Regions from separate parts of the Streptomyces sp. JL2001 genome, predicted to be linked through region 2. Evidence: riboswitches for the same ligand, from Rfam matches in the RefSeq annotation. Region 2 holds a riboswitch; the other holds the start of a gene.
The links. Region 2 has a riboswitch for S-adenosylmethionine ahead of thrC (threonine synthase). Riboswitches for the same ligand answer to the same signal wherever they lie in the genome.
Positions count from the first base shown of each region.

Region 1: another riboswitch for S-adenosylmethionine. It lies ahead of ACE1OA_RS25290 (aminotransferase class V-fold PLP-dependent enzyme); the one in region 2 lies ahead of thrC (threonine synthase).

Region 1 is NZ_CP169421.1:5,670,039-5,679,579, forward strand. It holds gene ACE1OA_RS25255 (L,D-transpeptidase) at 1-1,254, shown strand, start outside; gene ACE1OA_RS25260 (hypothetical protein) at 1,426-1,827, opposite strand; gene ctaE (aa3-type cytochrome oxidase subunit III) at 2,005-2,625, shown strand; gene qcrC (cytochrome bc1 complex diheme cytochrome c subunit) at 2,692-3,501, shown strand; gene qcrA (cytochrome bc1 complex Rieske iron-sulfur subunit) at 3,498-4,550, shown strand; gene qcrB (cytochrome bc1 complex cytochrome b subunit) at 4,547-6,172, shown strand; gene trpD (anthranilate phosphoribosyltransferase) at 6,294-7,358, shown strand; SAM riboswitch class IV at 7,469-7,585, shown strand; gene ACE1OA_RS25290 (aminotransferase class V-fold PLP-dependent enzyme) at 7,810-9,240, shown strand; gene ACE1OA_RS25295 (Lrp/AsnC family transcriptional regulator) at 9,302-9,541, opposite strand, start outside.
Region 2 is NZ_CP169421.1:3,534,416-3,543,956, reverse strand. It holds gene ACE1OA_RS15635 (ABC transporter substrate-binding protein) at 85-1,389, shown strand; gene ACE1OA_RS15630 (DUF3263 domain-containing protein) at 1,504-1,755, shown strand; gene otsB (trehalose-phosphatase) at 1,839-2,681, shown strand; gene ACE1OA_RS15620 (IS481 family transposase) at 2,891-3,844, opposite strand; gene ACE1OA_RS15615 (alpha,alpha-trehalose-phosphate synthase (UDP-forming)) at 3,946-5,322, opposite strand; gene ACE1OA_RS15610 (hypothetical protein) at 5,391-5,753, opposite strand; gene ACE1OA_RS15605 (glucosyl-3-phosphoglycerate synthase) at 5,792-6,757, opposite strand; SAM riboswitch class I at 6,917-7,073, shown strand; gene thrC (threonine synthase) at 7,067-8,377, shown strand; gene ACE1OA_RS15595 (MoaD/ThiS family protein) at 8,407-8,685, shown strand; gene ACE1OA_RS15590 (cold-shock protein) at 9,080-9,283, shown strand.

The sequences.
Region 1 (9,541 bases), 2.1 Mb from region 2:
ACGCCGCGCATTCGGACTGTTCTGAGCTGCACTCTTTTGGCCCTCACGGTCACCGCCGCGGGCAGCGCCTGTTCGGCCTCCGAGGACCATCCGCTGTCGGCCAAGCCGTACGACGCGGGGCAGCAGATCTCCTTCAACGCCCCGGCGGACGGCAAGAAGGCCGACCCGGACAAGGCGCTGGAGATCACGGTCAAGGACGAGGAGGGCCGCATCACCGACGTGACGGCCACCGACGAGACCGGACACCACCTGGCGGGCGAACTCACCGCGGACGGGCAGCGCTGGCGCTCCACCGGCGCGCTGACGTCCGGCGGCCGGTACACCGTCAAGGTCTCCACGGAGGACGACGACGGCGCGCCCGGCAGCCGTACGTACACGTTCGAGACGGCTGCGGCCAAGCGGGCGCTGACCGTGGCGTTCGGCCCGGAGGCGGGCACCTACGGCGTCGGCCAGCCCATCACCGCCGAACTCAGCCTCCCCGTGAAGGACAAGGCGGCCAGAGCCGTCGTCGAACGGGCGCTGAAGGTGCGCTCCACGCCCGCCGTCGAGGGCGCCTGGTACTGGGTGGACGACAAGAAACTGCACTACCGTCCGAAGGAGTACTGGCCCGCCGGCGCGGCGATCAGCGTCTCCGGGAACCTCGCCGGGGTGAAGGTCGGCGACAAGCTCTACGGCGGCGCGTCGAAGCCGCTGAAGCTGACGATCGGCGACCGGATCGAGGCGGTCGCGGACGCCGGAACGTACTCGATGACCGTGCGGCGCAACGGAGAAGTGATCAAGACCATGCCGGTGACCACCGGCAAACCGGGCTTCTCCACCCGAAACGGCATCAAGGTCGTGCTCGGCAAGGAGTACTACGTCCGGATGCGGGGCACCAGCGTCGGCATCGCGGAGGGCAGCTCCGAGTCCTACGACCTGCCCGTCTACTACGCGACCCGGGTCACCTGGAGTGGTGAATACGTCCACGCGGCGCCCTGGTCCGTCGGCTCGCAGGGGTTCGCGAACGTCAGCCACGGCTGCGTCGGCATGTCGACGGGCAACGCGGCCTGGTTCTTCGAAACCGTCCGTCCGGGTGACATCGTGCAGACCGTCAACAGCATCGGCGACACGATGGACCCGTTCGGGAACGGCTTCGGCGACTGGAACCTGGCCTGGGACAAGTGGCGCCAGGGCAGCGCACTGACCGGCGTCGCCGCCGGCGGCACGGCGACCGCCGTCACCACCGACACCGCCCGCCTCCGACCGTCTGTCTGATTTTGAAGGGGGCTCGGTTCGCCTCCGGGCGCCCCCACCCCGGCGAGTGAGCCGAAGGGCGCTGCGGGCGTCGAGAGGGAGAACGCGCGGAGGCCGCGAGGAACGAGTGGCCGAGCACGGTCGACCGTCGACGCACGCAACAGGGCGCCCGGAGGCGAACCGAGCCTCGTACTACAGAGACAGCGCGAGGCGGGAACGCAGCAGGGCGGCCAGGGAGGCCGCGAAATCGACCGGTTCGACCGGGAGGGTCACCGCGGCGTCCGCGCGGCTCCAGGTGGCCAGCCAGGCGTCCTGCGGGCGGCCGATCAGCAGCAGCACCGGCGGGCAGTGGAAGATCTCGTCCTTGATCTGGCGGCACACGCCCATCCCGCCCGCCGGCACGGCCTCGCCGTCCAGCACGCAGACGTCGATCCCACCCTCGTCCAGGTGCTTCAGCACCGCCGGGAGTGTCGCGCACTCGATGAACTCGACCGGGGGAACGTCGGGAGCGGGCCTGCGTCCCGCCGCGAGACGTACCTGCTCGCGGGTGTTCGCATCGTCGCTGTAGACCAGGACCGTGGCGCTCGACTGCATCGTTCCTCCGTGAAGGTCATCAACCGATGCGGCGGATGCTACTCCGTCCCACTGCCCGTCAACACCGCTTCGACACCGGATCGGAGGGCCCTTCGATGGGCCGTTCGGGCTGGACACGGGCCCCTGACACTCCGAACGGCACCCCCCGGAGTGAGGGCGGGATAAGCGACCGACATAATGTCGGTCGTGGCGACAGTAACGACAGTAGAAACCGGGCACGCGCACCCGTCGGTCAATCGACCGAACCTCACCAGCGTCGGAACCATCATTTGGTTGAGTTCCGAGCTGATGTTCTTCGCGGCCCTCTTCGCGATGTACTTCACCCTGCGATCGGTGACGGGACCCGAGTTCTGGGAGGAGCAGGCCTCGAACCTGAACTTCCCGTTCTCGGCGACCAACACCACGATCCTGGTGCTCTCCTCCCTCACCTGCCAGCTCGGCGTCTTCGCCGCGGAGCGGGGCGATGTGAAGAAGCTCCGGACGTGGTTCATCATCACGTTCGTGATGGGTTCGATCTTCATCGGCGGTCAGGTCTTCGAGTACACCGAGCTGGTGAAGCACGAGGGCCTCTCGCTCTCGTCGGACCCGTACGGCTCGGTGTTCTACCTGACCACCGGCTTCCACGGCCTGCACGTGACGGGCGGTCTCATCGCCTTCCTGCTGGTCCTGGGCCGGACGTACGCCGCCAAGAGGTTCACTCACGAGCAGGCAACCGCCGCCATCGTCGTGTCCTACTACTGGCACTTCGTCGATGTCGTCTGGATCGGCCTCTTCGCCACGATCTACATGATCAAGTAATCGGGTCTCCGACCCGAGCACATCCAGCAAGCATCGACGCAGAAGATCCTGACACCGGGGTAATCCGTGAAAAAGCTCTCCGCACGACGACGCCATCCGCTGGCGGCGGTCGTCGTCCTACTTCTCGCGCTGGCGGCCACTGGGGGGCTGTACGCCGCGTTCGCGCCCGCGGGCACGGCGAAGGCCGATGAAACCGCCCAGTCCCTCGCCATCGAGGAGGGCAAGAAGCTCTACTCCGTCGGCTGCGCCAGCTGCCACGGAACCGGCGGTCAGGGCACCTCTGACGGCCCCTCGCTGGTCGGCGTCGGCTCCGCCGCCGTGGACTTCCAGGTCGGCACGGGCCGTATGCCCGCCCAGCAGCCGGGCGCCCAGGTCCCGAAGAAGAAGGTCATCTACTCGCAGGCCGAGATCGATCTGCTTGCGGCGTACATCGCCTCTCTCGGTGCCGGCCCGATCACGCCGAAGGCGGGCCAGTACAGCCCCGACGGCGCCGACATCGCCCGTGGTGGCGAACTGTTCCGTACGAACTGCGCCCAGTGCCACAACTTCACCGGTGAGGGCGGCGCGCTGACGCACGGCAAGTACGCCCCCAACCTCGAAGGCGTGAGCGAGAAGCACCTGTACGAGGCCATGCAGACCGGCCCGCAGAACATGCCCTCCTTCCCCGACACCACGATGCCGGAGAAGGAGAAGAGGGACATCATCGCGTACGTCAAGGCCGTCAACAGCGACGAGGCCGACAGCCCCGGCGGACTCAGCCTGGGTGGCCTCGGCCCCGTCAGCGAGGGTCTGTTCGGATGGGTGTTCGGACTGGGTGCGCTCATCGCAGTTGCCGTCTGGGTCGCGGCCCACACCGCTAAGGCCAAGAAGTCATGAGTAGCCAAGAGATTCCAGAAGAGAACCTGCCCGCAGCGCAGGACACCGCGCACGGCGCGGTGATGGTCGCCGACGACCCGTTCGCCGACCCGGGCCTCCCGCCCCACAAGCCCCGCATCCAGGACATCGACGAGCGGGCCGCCCGGCGGTCCGAGCGCGCGGTCGCCCTGATGTTCACGTTGTCGATGCTGGCCACGATCGGCTTCATCGCCTCCTACGTGATCTTCCCGGTCGATCAGATCGTGTACATCTGGCCCTTCGGCCGGGTGTCCGCGCTCAACTTCGCCCTGGGTCTGACCCTCGGTGCCGCGCTGTTCCTCATCGGCGCGGGCGCGGTCCACTGGGCCCGCACCCTGATGTCGGATGTGGAGATGGCGGACGACCGTCACGCCATCCAGGCCGACACGGAGACCAAGGCGAAGGTCATGGCCGACTTCGCCGCCGGTGCCTCCGAGTCCGGCATGGGCCGGCGCAAGCTGATCCGCAACACGATGTTCGGCGCGCTGGCGCTCGTCCCGCTCTCCGGCGTCGTCCTGCTGCGTGACATGGGTCCGCTGCCGGAGAAGAAGCTCCGCAGCACGATGTGGGCCAAGGGCCTGCAGCTGATCAACATGAACACGCACGAGCCGCTCCGTCCCGAGGACGTCGCGGTCGGCTCGCTGACCTTCGCCATGCCGGAGGGTCTGTCGGAGCACGACCACGACTTCCAGGTCGAGATCGCCAAGGCTGCCCTGATGATCGTCCGGATCCAGCCGGAGGACATCAAGGACAAGCGCGAGCTCGAGTGGTCGCACGACGGCATCGTCGCCTTCTCGAAGATCTGCACCCACGTGGGTTGCCCGATCTCCCTGTACGAGCAGCAGACGCACCACGTGCTCTGCCCGTGCCACCAGTCCACTTTCGACCTGTCCGACGGCGCCCGCGTCATCTTCGGCCCGGCCGGCCACGCTCTCCCGCAGCTGCGGATCGGCGTGAACGACAAGGGCTTCCTCGAGGCGCTCGGCGACTTCGACGAGCCCGTCGGTCCTGCCTTCTGGGAGCGCGGATGAGCACTGTGACGGATACCAAGAAGAAGGCCCCCGCCGGTGAGCGGGTCGCCGACTGGGCCGACGGCCGCCTCGGGATCTACTCCCTGGCCAAGGCCAACATGCGGAAGATCTTCCCGGACCACTGGTCCTTCATGCTCGGTGAGATCTGCCTCTACAGCTTCATCATCATCATCCTGACGGGCGTCTACCTGACGATGTTCTTCCACCCGTCGATGAACGAGGTGGAGTACCACGGCAGCTACATCCCGCTCCAGGGTCAGCTGATGTCCGAGGCGTTCAACTCGACCATGCACATCTCCTTCGATGTGCGCGGTGGTCTGCTCATCCGGCAGATCCACCACTGGGCGGCGCTGATCTTCCTCGCCGGCATGTTCGTGCACATGATGCGCGTGTTCTTCACGGGCGCGTTCCGCAAGCCGCGTGAGATCAACTGGCTGTTCGGCTTCCTGCTGTTCTTCCTGGGCATGTTCACCGGCTTCACCGGCTACTCGCTCCCGGACGACCTGCTCTCCGGCACCGGTGTCCGCTTCATGCAGGGCGCGATCCTGTCCGTGCCGATCATCGGCACGTACCTGTCGATGTTCCTGTTCGGCGGGGAGTTCCCCGGCGGCGACTTCGTGGCCCGGTTCTACTCGGCCCACATCCTGCTGCTGCCCGGCATCATGCTGGGTCTGGTGGTCGCCCACCTGATCCTGGTCTTCTACCACAAGCACACGCAGTTCGAGGGCCCCGGCCGGACGAACAAGAACGTCGTGGGCATGCCGCTGCTGCCGGTCTACATGGCCAAGGCCGGAGGCTTCTTCTTCCTGGTCTTCGGTGTCATCTCGGTCATCGCGGCGATCGCCTCGATCAACCCGATCTGGGCGATCGGCCCGTACCGGCCGGACCAGGTGTCCACCGGCGCCCAGCCCGACTGGTACATGGGCTTCGCCGAGGGTCTGATCCGTGTCATGCCGGGCTGGGAGATCAACCTCTGGGGCCACACGCTGGTCCTGGGCGTGATGATCCCGCTGGCGATCTTCCCGGCGGTCCTGGCCGCCATCGCGGTCTACCCGTTCATCGAGTCCTGGATCACGGGCGACAAGCGCGAGCACCACATCGCGCAGCGCCCGCGCAACGCTCCGACGCGCACCGCCTTCGGTGTCGCCTGGATCACCGCGTACATGGTCATGCTCATCGGTGGTGGAAACGACCTCTGGGCCACCCACTTCCACCTGTCGCTGAACTCGATCACCTGGTTCGTCCGGATCTTCTTCTTCGTCGGACCGGTCATCGCCTTCGTCGTCACCAAGCGGATCTGCCTCGGCCTCCAGCGCCGGGACAAGGACAAGGTGCTGCACGGACGCGAGTCCGGCATCATCAAGCGCCTGCCGCACGGTGAGTTCGTCGAGGTCCACCAGCCGCTCAGCCAGGGCGAGCTGTACCGCCTCACGGCGCACGAGCAGAACCAGCCGGCCGAGCTCGGCCCGCTGGTCGACGAGAACGGTGTGGAGCGCAAGGTCGGCGCCATCGAGAGGCTCCGGGTCAAGCTCAACCGGAGCTACTACGGCGAGGACAGCCAGATCGCCAAGCCCACCGCCGAGGAGTACAAGGAGATCACCAGCGGCCACGGCCACCACTGATCACCTGACCTGAAGGTCGCCACGGCAGGAGCCCCGTCCATTCGATGGACGGGGCTCTTTGCCGTGCCGCCGGCTCGATAGGGTGGGATCACCACCGATACGTGTCGAACCTGGAGCTGCCATGAGCGCTGTGACCCCCGCTGGAGGACCTACCACGGCGGGTCGCTCCTGGCCGGCCGTGCTGAACACCCTGCTGGACGGCGGCGACCTCGGCACCGAGGACTCGGCCTGGGCGATGGACCGCATCATGAGCGGCGAGGCCACCGACGTGCAGATCGCCGGCTTCGCGGTGGCCCTGCGCGCCAAGGGCGAGACCGTCGAGGAGATCACCGGCCTCGTCCGCACGATGTACGCGCACGCCAACACCATCGAGGTGCCCGGCCGCACCGTGGACATCGTCGGCACCGGCGGCGACGGCGCGAAGACGGTCAACATCTCCACCATGTCGGCGATCGTGGTGGCCGGCACCGGGGCCAAGGTCGTCAAGCACGGCAACCGGGCGGCCTCCTCGGCATCGGGCGCCTCCGACGTCCTGGAGAAGCTCGGCGTCAACCTGGAGCTCACCCCGCGGCGGGTGGCCGAGGTCGCCGAGGAGGCCGGCATCACCTTCTGCTTCGCGGTCAAGTTCCACCCGGCGCTGCGTCACGTCGCCACCGCCCGCGGGCAGCTCGGTGTGCGCACCGTCTTCAACTTCCTCGGCCCGCTCACCAACCCGGCCCGGGTCAGGTCCCAGGCCACCGGTGTGGCCGACGCCCGGATGGCCCCGATCATGGCGGGCGTACTCGCCGAGCGCGGCTCCTCGGCCCTGGTCTTCCGCGGTGACGACGGCCTCGACGAGCTCACCACCACGGCCACCTCCCGGGTGTGGGTGGTCCGGGACGGCGCGGTGCGCGAGGAGTCCTTCGACCCGCGGGACGTCGGCATCGAGCTGGTGCCGGTGGAGGCGCTGCGCGGCGCCGACGCCTCCTTCAACGCGGACGTGGCCCGCCGGCTGCTGGCGGGCGAGACCGGTCCGGTACGGGACGCGGTGCTGCTCAACTCGGCGGCCGCGCTCACGGCACTCGACCCCGGCGCAGGCACGCTGACGGAGCAGCTCGCGTCCGGCATCGCGAAGGCGGCGGAGTCGATCGACTCCGGCGCGGCGCGGCAGGCCCTGGAGCGCTGGGTCGCGGCCAGCAACGCGTAGCGAGCGTCTCAGGGACGACCGGTGGGGCCCCGCTGCGGCGGGGCCCTTTCGTGTCCCGGGATCCGGACACGGGTTGCGCCGGAGCGATCACGTGGCATAACTTCGGAGCAGGTCATGAGTGACAGCGTTCAGGCCCCGGCTTGCTGTCCGGCAACCCTCCGTCCGTGGCGGGGTGCCCCGGGTGAAGACCAGGCCGTGGACAGCAAGGTCCGCGGCAAGCGCGGACCCCTGCGGAACCCTGGGGTCCTTGGTCCTCGAGGGAGCAGTCTCGTGAGCAAGCGAATGTGCTAGGGCCTCCGGCCCTCCTTCTTTCCCTCCATGCGGCCCTCCGTGCCGCCTGTCGAGGCAACTCCCGTACGCGGCACCCTTCTTCGTCGTGCCCTGCGGGCTTCTCACGTCACCGTCCCCTCCTCGGCCGAGGGGACACTCCGTCCCGCAGGGAGACTTCGCCATGTCCGCGTGCCCGAACGCCGCCACCGCCTCCGTCATCGCCACCGTGCCCGTCGCGGCCGGCGAGCCCGTCACCGCCGCCGACTCCGCCGATCCGTGCTGCGCGGCCCCGCTCCCGGTGCTCGGCCGGGACGTCACCGTCCCCCTGGTGACCGGCGGCGAGGTCAGCTACGCCGCGCTCGACTACGCGGCCAGCGCCCCGGCGCTCCAGCGGGTGTGGGACGACGTCGCCGCGTACGCCCCGTACTACGGCAGCGTCCACCGGGGCGCCGGCTACCTCTCGCAGCTGTCCACCGACCTCTTCGAGAACAGCCGGGTCACCGTCGCCGAGTTCCTCGACTGCCGCCCCGACGACCAGGTCGTCTTCACCCGCTCCACCACCGACTCGCTGAACCTGCTCGCCGCCGTGGTCCCGGCCGACTGCCAGGTCTTCGTCTTCGAGACCGAGCACCACGCCTCGCTGCTGCCCTGGAAGGACGCCCAGGTCAGCTATCTCAACGCGCCGCGCACGCCCGCCCAGGCCGTCGAGATCCTGGAGCGGGCCCTGGGCGCCCGCGAGCCGCACGGTCCGGCGCTGGTCTGCGTGACCGGCGCGTCCAACGTCACCGGCGAACTGTGGCCGGTCAAGGAACTCGCCGCCGCCGCGCACGCCCACGGCGCCCGCATCGTCCTCGACGCCGCCCAGCTCGCGCCCCACCACCCCGTGTCCGTCCGGGAGTCGGACGTCGACTGGGTGGCCTTCTCCGGCCACAAGCTGTACGCCCCCTTCGGCTCCGGTGTCCTCGCCGGACGGGCCGACTGGCTCCAGGAGGCCGAGCCGTACCTGGCGGGCGGCGGCGCCTCCCGCAAGGTCGCCCGCCGGGCCGACGGGGGAGTGGACGTCGAGTGGCACACCACCGCCGCCCGCCACGAGGCCGGATCCCCGAACGTCATCGGCGTCTACTCGATCGCCTCCGCCTGCAAGGCGCTGACCGAGGCCGGCTTCGACTCCCTGGTCGCCCGCGAGCAGCACCTGATCGCCACGGTGCGCGCGGGCCTGGCCGAGGTGCCCGAGGTCAGGGTGCTCTCGCTGTTCGGCGACGACTCCCCGCGCGTCGGCGTCATCTCCTTCGTGGTGGAGGGCTGGAACAGCTCGCACTTCGCCGCCGCGCTCTCCGCCGAGTACGGCATCGGCGTCCGCGACGGCCTCTTCTGCGCCCACCCGCTGGTGCGGACCCTGCTGGGCAGCGACCCGCAGGACGTCGGCGAGTGCGGCGCCCCGGAGGCCGAGCCGGGCGAGCGGTCGCTGAACGCCATCCGGGTCAGCTTCGGCGCCGGTACGCCGGACGAGCACGTGGAGCGTTTCGTCGGCGCCGTACGGGAGCTCGTCCGCGACGGCGCGCAGTGGAAGTACCGCACCGAGGACGGCCGCTGCGTGCCGGACCGCGGCTGACCACCCACTCGTACGAGTGAAGGGGGCCTCCCCGGGAGGCCCCCTTCCGTCGTGACGGGTGTTACGACTCCAGGCCGATGGCGAAGGCCGCTTCCAGGTCGTGCTGGGAGTACGTGCGGAACGCGACGTGCGTGTCCGTGGCCTCGACGCCGGGGATCTTGCTGATGCGGCCCGGGATGACGTCCGCCAGGTCGTCGTGCTTCGGCACGCGCACCATGGCGATCAGGTCGTAGGTACCGGTGACCGAGAAGACCTCGCTGACGCTGTCGAGCGAGGCGATCGACTCCGCGATCTCGGGGAT
Region 2 (9,541 bases):
TGCTTCCGTAGGTGCGCGCGTTGCGAAAGCGATACCCGAGTGGTGTAGACCTCATGCCTTTTTCCGGGAGAAGATCGCACCTCGATGACGAGCAGAGGGTGGGGCAGAGCTGTGCAGCGGCGATACCTTGGACTGACCGCGACCGTCGCCGCACTCGGCCTGAGCGCCGTGCTGTCCGGCTGCGGTCTCATCGACGGCGGCGAGGCCGCCGGCGACGTGACCCTCAAGCTCGTCGCCGCCGACTACGACCTCAACGGCGGCGACACCACCAAGCAGTACTGGGCCGGACTCGCCAAGGCGTACGAGGCCGCGCACCCGGGCGTGAAGATCGACGTCCGGGTCGAGTCCTGGGACGACATCGACCGCAAGGTCGCCGAGATGGTCGCCGCGGACGACGCCCCCGACATCGCCCAGATCGGCGGCTACGCCGACTACGCGGACGCCGGTGAGCTCTACTCGGCGGACGAGCTGCTCTCCATCCCCGTCCAGGCGAACTTCCTCGCCCCGCTCGTCGACGCCGGCGAGATGAAGCGCATCCAGTACGGCATGCCGTTCGTCGCCTCCACCCGCCTGCTCTTCTACAACCGGACCCTCTTCGAGAAGGCCGGCATCACCAGGCCGCCGGCGAGCTGGGCCGAACTCGCCGCCGACGCCGAGAAGCTGAAGGACGACGACGTCCCGTACCCCTTCGCGCTGCCGCTCGGCCCGGAGGAGGCGCAGGCCGAGTCGATGATGTGGATGCTCAGCGGTGGCGCGGGCTACACCGACCTCACCGACCACTACAAGATCGACTCCGAGCAGAACGTCCACACCTTCGAGTGGCTCAAGGAGAACCTGGTCGAGAAGGACCTGACCGGCCCGATCGCCCCCGCCAAGCTGAACCGCAAGCAGGCGTTCGCCGCCTTCACCCGCGGCGAGGTCGGCATGCTCAACGGCCACCCCTCGCTGATGCAGGAGGCCGAGAAGAAGGGCGTCAAGGTCGGCAAGGTCGCGCTGCCCGGCATCGAGGGGAAGTCCAAGGCGTCCATGGGCGTCGCCGACTGGATCATGGGCTTCAAGCAGAACGGTCACCGCAAGGAGATCGGCAACTTCCTGAACTTCGTCTTCAGCGACGCGAACGTCCTGAAGTTCGCGGGTGACAACGATCTGCTGCCCGTCACCGTCAGCGCGTCCGCGGCGATGCAGGAGTCCCCCGAGCACGAGAGCCTGCGGGAGTTCCTGAAGGAGCTGCCGGACTCGCAGCTCCCGCCGGTCGGCAAGACCTCCTGGGCGAAGGTCAGCGACAGCGTCAAGAAGAACATCGGCAAGGCCGTCGCGCCGGGGCACACCCCCTCGGAGGTCCTCGGGAAGATCGCGCAGGACGCGTCGACGGCGGAGAGCGCGGAGTAGCGGCGGCCCTGCCCCCGGGCCGGGCGGTCCCGTCCCGGGGGCCCTGGCCCCTGCGGGTCCCGGTCCCACGACCGGGGGAGCCGGGCCGGGCGGCGACCGCATAAGTTGGGTCGTATGACCATCGATGACGGAGCCGAGCCCGGCGGCCTCGGAGAGCGCGAGCGCGCCGTCCTCGCCGTGGAACGCCGCTCCTGGCCCGGCCCCGGCGCCAAGGAAAGGGCCGTGCGCGAACAGCTCGGCCTGTCGCCCACGCGCTACTACCAGCTCCTCAACGCCCTCCTGGACGACCCGCGCGCCCTGGCCCACGACCCGGTGACGGTCAACCGCCTGCGCCGGGTCCGCGCGGAGAAGGAGCAGCGCCGCTGAGCCGGCGGGCCCGACCCGGCCGGAAGCCCGCGGCTCTTGCCGACACCGTCGCCCCGGGCGCGCTCCCTCGGTAGGGTCGTCCTATGGTCAGCCTTCCGCACCCGACCACACCCGCCGGCCGCGACGGCCTCGCCGCGCTCCTCGCGCGGCCCGAGAAAGCCGTCGTCGCCCTCGACTTCGACGGGACGCTCGCCGAGATCGTCCCCGACCCCGAACAGGCCCGCGCCCACCCCGGCGCCGTGCCCGCCCTCTCCGCCCTGGCCCCCCGCGTCGCCTCCGTCGCGGTGGTCACCGGCCGCCCCGCGGGCGTGGCGGTGCGCTACGGCGGTTTCGCCGGGGTCCCCGGACTGGAACACCTCGTGGTCCTCGGCCACTACGGCGCCGAACGCTGGGACGCCGTCACCGGCACCGTCCACGCCTCCGCCCCGCACCCCGGAGTGGCCGCCGTCCGCGCCGAACTCCCCGGCTTCCTGGACGGCATCGGCGCCTGGCCCGGCACCTGGATCGAGGAGAAGGGGCGCGCCGTCGCCGTCCACACCCGCCGCTCCACCGACCCGCAGGCCGCGTTCGAGGCGCTCAAGGCCCCGCTCGGCGACCTCGCCGCCCAGCACGGCCTGGTCCTCGAACCGGGCCGCATGGTGCTGGAACTGCGCCCCCCGGGCATGGACAAGGGCGTCGCCCTCGCGGAGTACGTCCGGGAGGTGGGCGCCGAGTCCGTCCTGTACGCGGGCGACGACCTCGGTGACCTGCCGGCCTACGCGGCCGTGGAGAAGCTCCGCTCGAACGGCACGCCCGGCCTGCTGGTCTGCAGCGGCTCGGCGGAGGTCCCGGAACTGTCCGAGCGCGCCGACCTCTCGGTCCCCGGCCCGGCGGCCGTCGTCGGCTTCCTGACGGACCTCGCGCAGGCGGTCCGGGACGCCCGCTGAGCACCCGGCTCACGGCCGCCCGGGATCCCACCGGGCGGCCGGCGCCTAGGTCCTGTCAGGGCGATCTTCTCGGGCCCGCGACGACGGCTGCGGCGTCTCGCGGCGTTGTCGGAGTCGCCCGAGTACGCCCAGTACGAGGGCGATCCTCCGCCTTGCGATACACCACATCCGACGCCGCGGCCGGTCCTCGAAGATCGCCCGGACAGGACCTAGGTGTATTGACTCGCAGGGTTGTTCACACGGGTGATGGGCGGTTTGCCGCCGAGTGCGGTGTGGCAGCGGTGGTGGTTGTAGGTGTGGAGGAAGTCTGCCAGGGCTTCGGTGCGCTCGTTGTTTGAGGTGTAGGGCTTCAGGTAGGCCCATTCGTCGAGCAGGGTGCGGTTGAAGCGTTCGACCTTGCCGTTGGTCTGCGGCCGGTAGGCACGGGTCAGCTTTCCGGTCGCACCGAGCTCGGCGAGGGCGTTTTTCCAGGCCAGGCCCTTGCGGTAGGCCCAGGCGTTGTCGGTCAGGACCCGCTCGATGTGGTCGATGCCGTGGCTGTGGAAGAAGGCGGCCGCGCGGGTCAGGAAGCCTGCGCAGGTCGCGACCTTCTCGTCGCTGTGGATCTCGCTGTAGGCGAGGCGGGAGTGGTCGTCGACGGCGGAGTGCACGTAGTCGAAGCCCATGCCGCGGATCGGCCGGCCGGCCTCGCGGCCGTTGGTCTTGTGGCCGCCGCCGTCGGGGATCCGGCCGAGTTTCTTCACGTCCACGTGGATCAGTTCGCCGGGCCGGTCGCGTTCGTATCGGCGGATCACCGTGCCGGTCGGCCGGTCCAGCCATGTGAGCCGGTGCAGGTGGTAGCGGGTGAGGATGCGGTGGACGGTGGAGGCGGGCAGGCCCAGGATCGGGCCGATCCGGGCGGGTCCGAGTTTGCGGTCCCGGCGCAGGTCGCAGACCCGGGCCTCGATCGCCGGCGGGGTCCGGTGCGGTGTCGAGTGCGGGCGGCTGGAACGGTCGTGCAGCCCGGCCTGTCCCTCGGCTCGCCAACGGCGGATCCATTTGTGGGCGGTGGCCCGGGAGATGCCCATCTCGGCCGCGACATGAGCGACCGGACGGCCCGATTCGACACGTTCGACCAGCAGTCGTCTCCCGAAGACGGTCAGTCGGGCATTACGGTGGGACACGAAGGCCTCCGTGCGGTGAAGATTCGACACCTCCACCACACACGGGGGCCTTCGCCATGTTCAAGACCCAACCGTGTCAACAACGTCCGTGATCAATACACCTAGGTCCTGTCGGCCCGCAGCGCTTCCAGCTGCGTCAGGAACCACTGCTGCGGCGGCAGGGCCGTCGCCGCGGCGGCCAGGCGCTTGGTGCGCTCCGCCCGCTCCGGACCGCCCATCGTCAGGGCCTCGTGCAGGGCGTGCGCCGTGCCCGTCACGTCGTACGGGTTGACCGTGATCGCGTCCTCGCCCAGCTCCTCGTGGGCACCCGCCTCCCGGGACAGGACCAGCGCGCAGCCCTCGTCGGAGACGACCGGGACCTCCTTCGCGACCAGGTTCATGCCGTCCCGGATGGGGTTGACCAGGGCCACGTCCGCCAAGCGGTACGCGGCGAGCGAGCGGGCGAAGTCGTCCTTCACGTGCAGGACGACCGGGGTCCAGTCGTCCGTCCCGTAACGGGCGTTGACCACGGCGGCGACCCGGCCGACCTCCTCGGTGTAGGCGCGGTAGACCGCCAGGTCCTGCCGGGAGGGGTAGGCGAAGGCCACGTGCACCACCCGGCCGTGCCACTCGGGATGCTCCTCCAGGAGCGTCCGGTAGGCGTGCATACCCCGCACGATGTTCTTCGACAGCTCCGTCCGGTCCACCCGGAGGATCACCCGGCGACCGGGTCCGACCTGCTCCCGCAGCGCCGCGAGGCGTTCCTCCACGTCCGGCCGCCGGGACCGCTCCCGCAGGAAGTCCGCGTCCGCGCCGAGCCCGTACACCCCGAGCCGCGTGTCACCCGTGCCGCCCACCTCCGCCGCGCAGCAGGCCGCGAAGGCGTCCGCCCAGCGCCGGGTCAGGAAGCCCAGCCGGTCGGCGCCCAGCATCCCCCGCAGGAGCTGCCGCGCGATGTCGTCCGGCAGCATCCGGAAGTACTCCGGCGGCGCCCAGGGCGTGTGCGAGAAGTGCGCGATGCGCAGGTCGGGGCGGAGTTCGCGGAGCATCCCCGGCACCAGCGCCAGGTGGTAGTCCTGCACCAGGACGCAGGCGCCGTCGTCCGCCTCGTCCGCCAGCGCCCGGGCGAAGGCGCGGTTGTACGTCTCGTACGACGCCCACCGGCGCCGGAACTCCGCGTCGAAGACCGGCTCCAGCGGGGTCTGGTAGAGCATGTGGTGGACGAACCAGAGCACCGAGTTCGCGATGCCGTTGTACGCGTCGGCGTGGACGTCGGGGTCGATGCCGAGCATCCGTACGCCCGGCTCGCCGATCCCGCGCCGGACCGCCTCCCGGTCGCCGTCGCCGAGTGCCGCGCACACCCACACGCTGTCCTCGGACGACACGGCGCTCAGCCCGGAGACCAGACCGCCACCGCCCCGCCGGGCGTCGAGCGCGCCGTCCTCGCCCACGGCGTACGAGACGGGTCCTCGGTTGGAAGCCACCAGCACAGAAGCCATGTGGCGAACCTAGCCCGTCCCGGAAACGCTCAAACGTACGTATACAAGACAGCCGTGTTCGGCCACGGTCAGTGATCGACGCGCTCGCGCAGGGCCGCACGTGCCACCGCGCCCGTCGCCGCCAGGGCCAGGACGAGACCGCCGAGCAGCCACAGCCGCGCGTCGCCGGCCCCGGTGCCCGGCATCCGGCCGCCGGACCCGTGCGCGGCGGCCGGTGCCCGCCCGGGGGTCCGCGCCGCGGGACGGGCCTCCGTCCGCCGGTCCCCGGCGGGCCCGGCAGCCGACCGGGGCTCGTCCGCGGAGACCACGGACGGCCCGGCGGCGGGCACCGCCGTGTCCGCGGCGGCGGGACCGGCCGCCGCGAGGAGGAGTGCGGCCGCCGTCAGCACGCCGGCCACCGCCGTTCTGCCCAGGTGAGAGGTGTGTCGCATAACAGCGAAATGTAGGCAAAACCGATCATCGGGTGGTGTTACGCCACGCGGCGCCGCGCGTACTCCGCGATCTCGACCATCGGCGGACGCTCCTCCGTGTCCACCGGGTACGTCCGCGGCACGAAGCCCCCCTGCGCGCCCGGCCCGTCGCCCCCGTCGGCCCGCTCGAACTGCGTCAGCCAGGGCCGCACCAGATGCCCGCGGGACAGCCGCAGCTGCGCCGTCCGGTAGATCGCCGCCGCCATCCGGCCGAGAGCCTGCTCGTCCTGGTGGCGGTGCTTGCGCACTCCCACGTCGACCTGGGCGAGCGCGTCCAGGCCCGCCGCGTGCAGCGCGTCGACCAGCAGCCCCAGCTCCACGCCGTAGCCGACCGGGAAGGGCAGCCGCTCCAGCAGCGAGCGCCGCACCGCGTACTCGCCGCCAAGCGGCTGCACGAAGCCGGCCAGCCGCGGCCAGTGCAGGTTCAGCAGCGGGCGGGCCACCAGCTCGGTCACCCGGCCCCCCTGGCCGGGCGCGTCCCCGAGCGGCCGGTCGTACATCGCCTTGACGAAGTCGACGCCCGGATCGGTCAGGAGCGGGCCGACGATCCCCGACACGAAGTCCGCCGAGAAGTCCCGCAGATCGGCGTCCACGAAGCAGACGACGTCCCCGTCCGTCGCCAGCAGGGACCGCCACAGCACCTCGCCCTTGCCGGGCAGGGCGGGTATCCGCGGCAGGATCGCGTCCCGCGCCACGACCCGGGCACCGGCCGCCGCCGCCACCTCGGCCGTGCGGTCGGTGGACCCCGAGTCGACCACCACCAGCTCGTCCACGAGCGGGACCGCCCGCGACATCAGCTCCCGCCGGATCACCGCGACGATGTCCCCGACCGTCGCCTCCTCGTTCAGCGCGGGCAGCACGACGCTGACCCGCGTGCCACGCTTCGCGGCCAGGAGCTGCTCCAGCGGACGGTCTGTCACGGACCAGGACCGCCGGGCCAGCCAGCGCTCCACTTCATCCAGCACGTCCGTTACTCCCCAGTTGCCGTTTGTGTGATCCATCTCGCGGTTCGGACGACTATCTCAACAGTCCGCGCCTTCGGTTACAGTCTTGAACAACGCCGAGGTCCGACGCACGTCGGGGTGCCGCCGGCGTCCACACAACCGCACCACCCAATCGAATACCGCTCATCCAGAGGGGCAGAGGGAAACGGCCCGTTGAAGCCCCGGCAACCCTCCAGTCGGTCTCGTCCGCAGTCGTCGCACTGCGCCCGCGAGGCTCCCGGCTAGGGAAGGTGCCAAATCCGTCTCATGGCGACGTCCGCCATGGGAAAGATGAGGAGAAAGGGCCTCGCCTCCATGGCTGTACAGACTGTTTCCACCGCTTCCACGGTCGACCTCGGTCCCGCTTCCGGGCTTTCCTGTCGGGAATGTGGCGAAGTTTTCCCCCTCGGCCCGATTTTCGCCTGTGAGCTGTGTTTCGGCCCCCTCGAAGTCGCGTACGACCTCCCCCTCGGCGACCCCGAATCGCTGCGCAAGCGGATCGAGGCCGGCCCCGCCAACATCTGGCGCTACGCCCCGCTGCTGCCCGTCCCGGCCGACGTCGCCGAGAAGCCGAACCTGAACCCCGGCTGGACCAAGCTCGTCCAGGCCGACAACCTCGCCCGCGAGCTCGGCGTCGAGCCCGGCAAGCTCTTCGTCAAGGACGACTCCGGCAACCCGACGCACTCCTTCAAGGACCGCGTCGTCGCCCAGGCCCTCGAGGCCGCCCGCGCCTTCGGCTTCACCACCCTGTCCTGCTCCTCCACCGGCAACCTGGCCGGCGCCGTCGGCGCCGCCGCCGCGCGCGCCGGCTTCCGCTCCTGCGTGTTCATCCCGCACGACCTGGAGCAGGGCAAGGTCGTCATGGCCGCGGTGTACGGCGGCGACCTCGTCGGCATCGAGGGCAACTACGACGACGTCAACCGCTTCTGCTCCGAGCTCATCGGCGACCCGCTCGGCGAGGGCTGGGGCTTCGTCAACGTCAACCTGCGCCCGTACTACGGCGAGGGCTCCAAGACGCTCGCCTACGAGATCTGCGAGCAGCTCGGCTGGCGGCTGCCCGACCAGCTCGTCATCCCGATCGCCTCCGGCTCCCAGCTCACGAAGATCGACAAGGGTCTGCAGGAGCTCGTGAAGCTCGGCCTCGTCGAGGACCGGCCCTACAAGATCTTCGGCGCCCAGGCGGAGGGCTGCTCCCCGGTGTCGGCGGCCTTCAAGGCCGGCCACGACGTCGTGCGCCCGCAGAAGCCGAACACGATCGCCAAGTCCCTGGCGATCGGCAACCCGGCCGACGGCCCCTACGTCCTGGACATCGCGCGCCGCACGGGCGGCGCGGTGGAGGACGTGAACGACGAGCAGGTCGTCGACGCGATCAAGCTGCTCGCGCAGACCGAGGGCATCTTCGCCGAGACGGCGGGCGGCGTGACCGTCGGCGTCACGAAGAAGCTGATCGAGGCGGGCCTCATCGACCCGAGCCTGACCACCGTCGTCCTGAACACCGGTGACGGACTCAAGACCCTGGACGCGGTGGCCGATACCTCCCAGGCGACCGCCACCATCCGCCCGAGCCTGGACGCGTTCCGCGACGCCGGCCTGGCCCACTGACCACCCCCGTCACGGAAGGCAGCACCCCCATGAGCGTCAAGGTCCGCATCCCCACCATCCTCCGCACCTACACGGGCGGTCAGGCCGAGGTTCCGGCGGAGGGCACCACCCTCTCCGAGGTCATCGCCGACCTGGAGAAGAACCACACGGGCATCGCCGCCCGCGTCCTGGACGACCAGGGCAAGCTGCGCCGCTTCGTGAACGTGTACGTCAACGACGACGACGTGCGCTTCGAGCAGGGCCTTGAGACGGCGACGCCGGACGGCGCCGGCGTGTCCATCATCCCGGCCGTCGCCGGGGGCTGCTGAGCCCAGGGGTTACCCGCAGTCACCTGAATTGCCCCTTCCGTCGAGAAACGGAGGGGGCAATTCTGCATGGTTGAACGCGATAGAGTTGGGGAAGTCCCCTCCGCTGCTCATGCCAGGCGCATATGAGAATGCGCCCGGACCTGACAAGAAGCAGCCAAAGTGTTCGAGTCTTGTGTACCTTCTGCCCACTTTGCCGGGCCCGACTTGCCCCGTAATTCAGCGAATTCTCCGCAATTCTCCTTTCCTGCATGCCCAGAATTCTCGTCCGATTGACCTGTTGCAGAGGGCAGTTGGGCAGATACATTCAGCCGCGGTCGACGCGTTCCGGCGCAGGGTCTGACCCGGGGTCGCGAAGTGCGGTCCCGCGCAAGGGCCAGTAATAGGGGAGTTAGGCATGGCTCAGGGCACCGTCAAGTGGTTCAACGCGGAGAAGGGCTACGGCTTCATCGCGGTCGACGGTGGTGCGGATGTTTTCGTCCACTACAGCGCGATCCAGATGGACGGCTACCGCACCCTTGAAGAGGGTCAGCGAGTCGAGTTCGAGATCTCGCAGGGCCAGAAGGGTCCGCAGGCGGACATGGTCAAGCTCGCCGTCTGAACGCGGCGCGATCGGCCACCACATACGCACTCACGCCGAGGGGTCCGCATCCTGACCGGATGCGGACCCCTCGTGCGTCTCCGCCCACGCCCCGCCCGGCGTCCCCGCCTCCCCCGCCACGCCGGAGCCGCGCCGGCGCCCGGCCCGCGCGCCCGTCGCGCCCCGCCCGGCCCAGGGAGGCGCCCGCACGCCCGTCGCGCCCCGCCGAGCCGCCCGATCCCCGAGTGGCGCTTGCCCCCGCCCGTCACCCGACCGCCG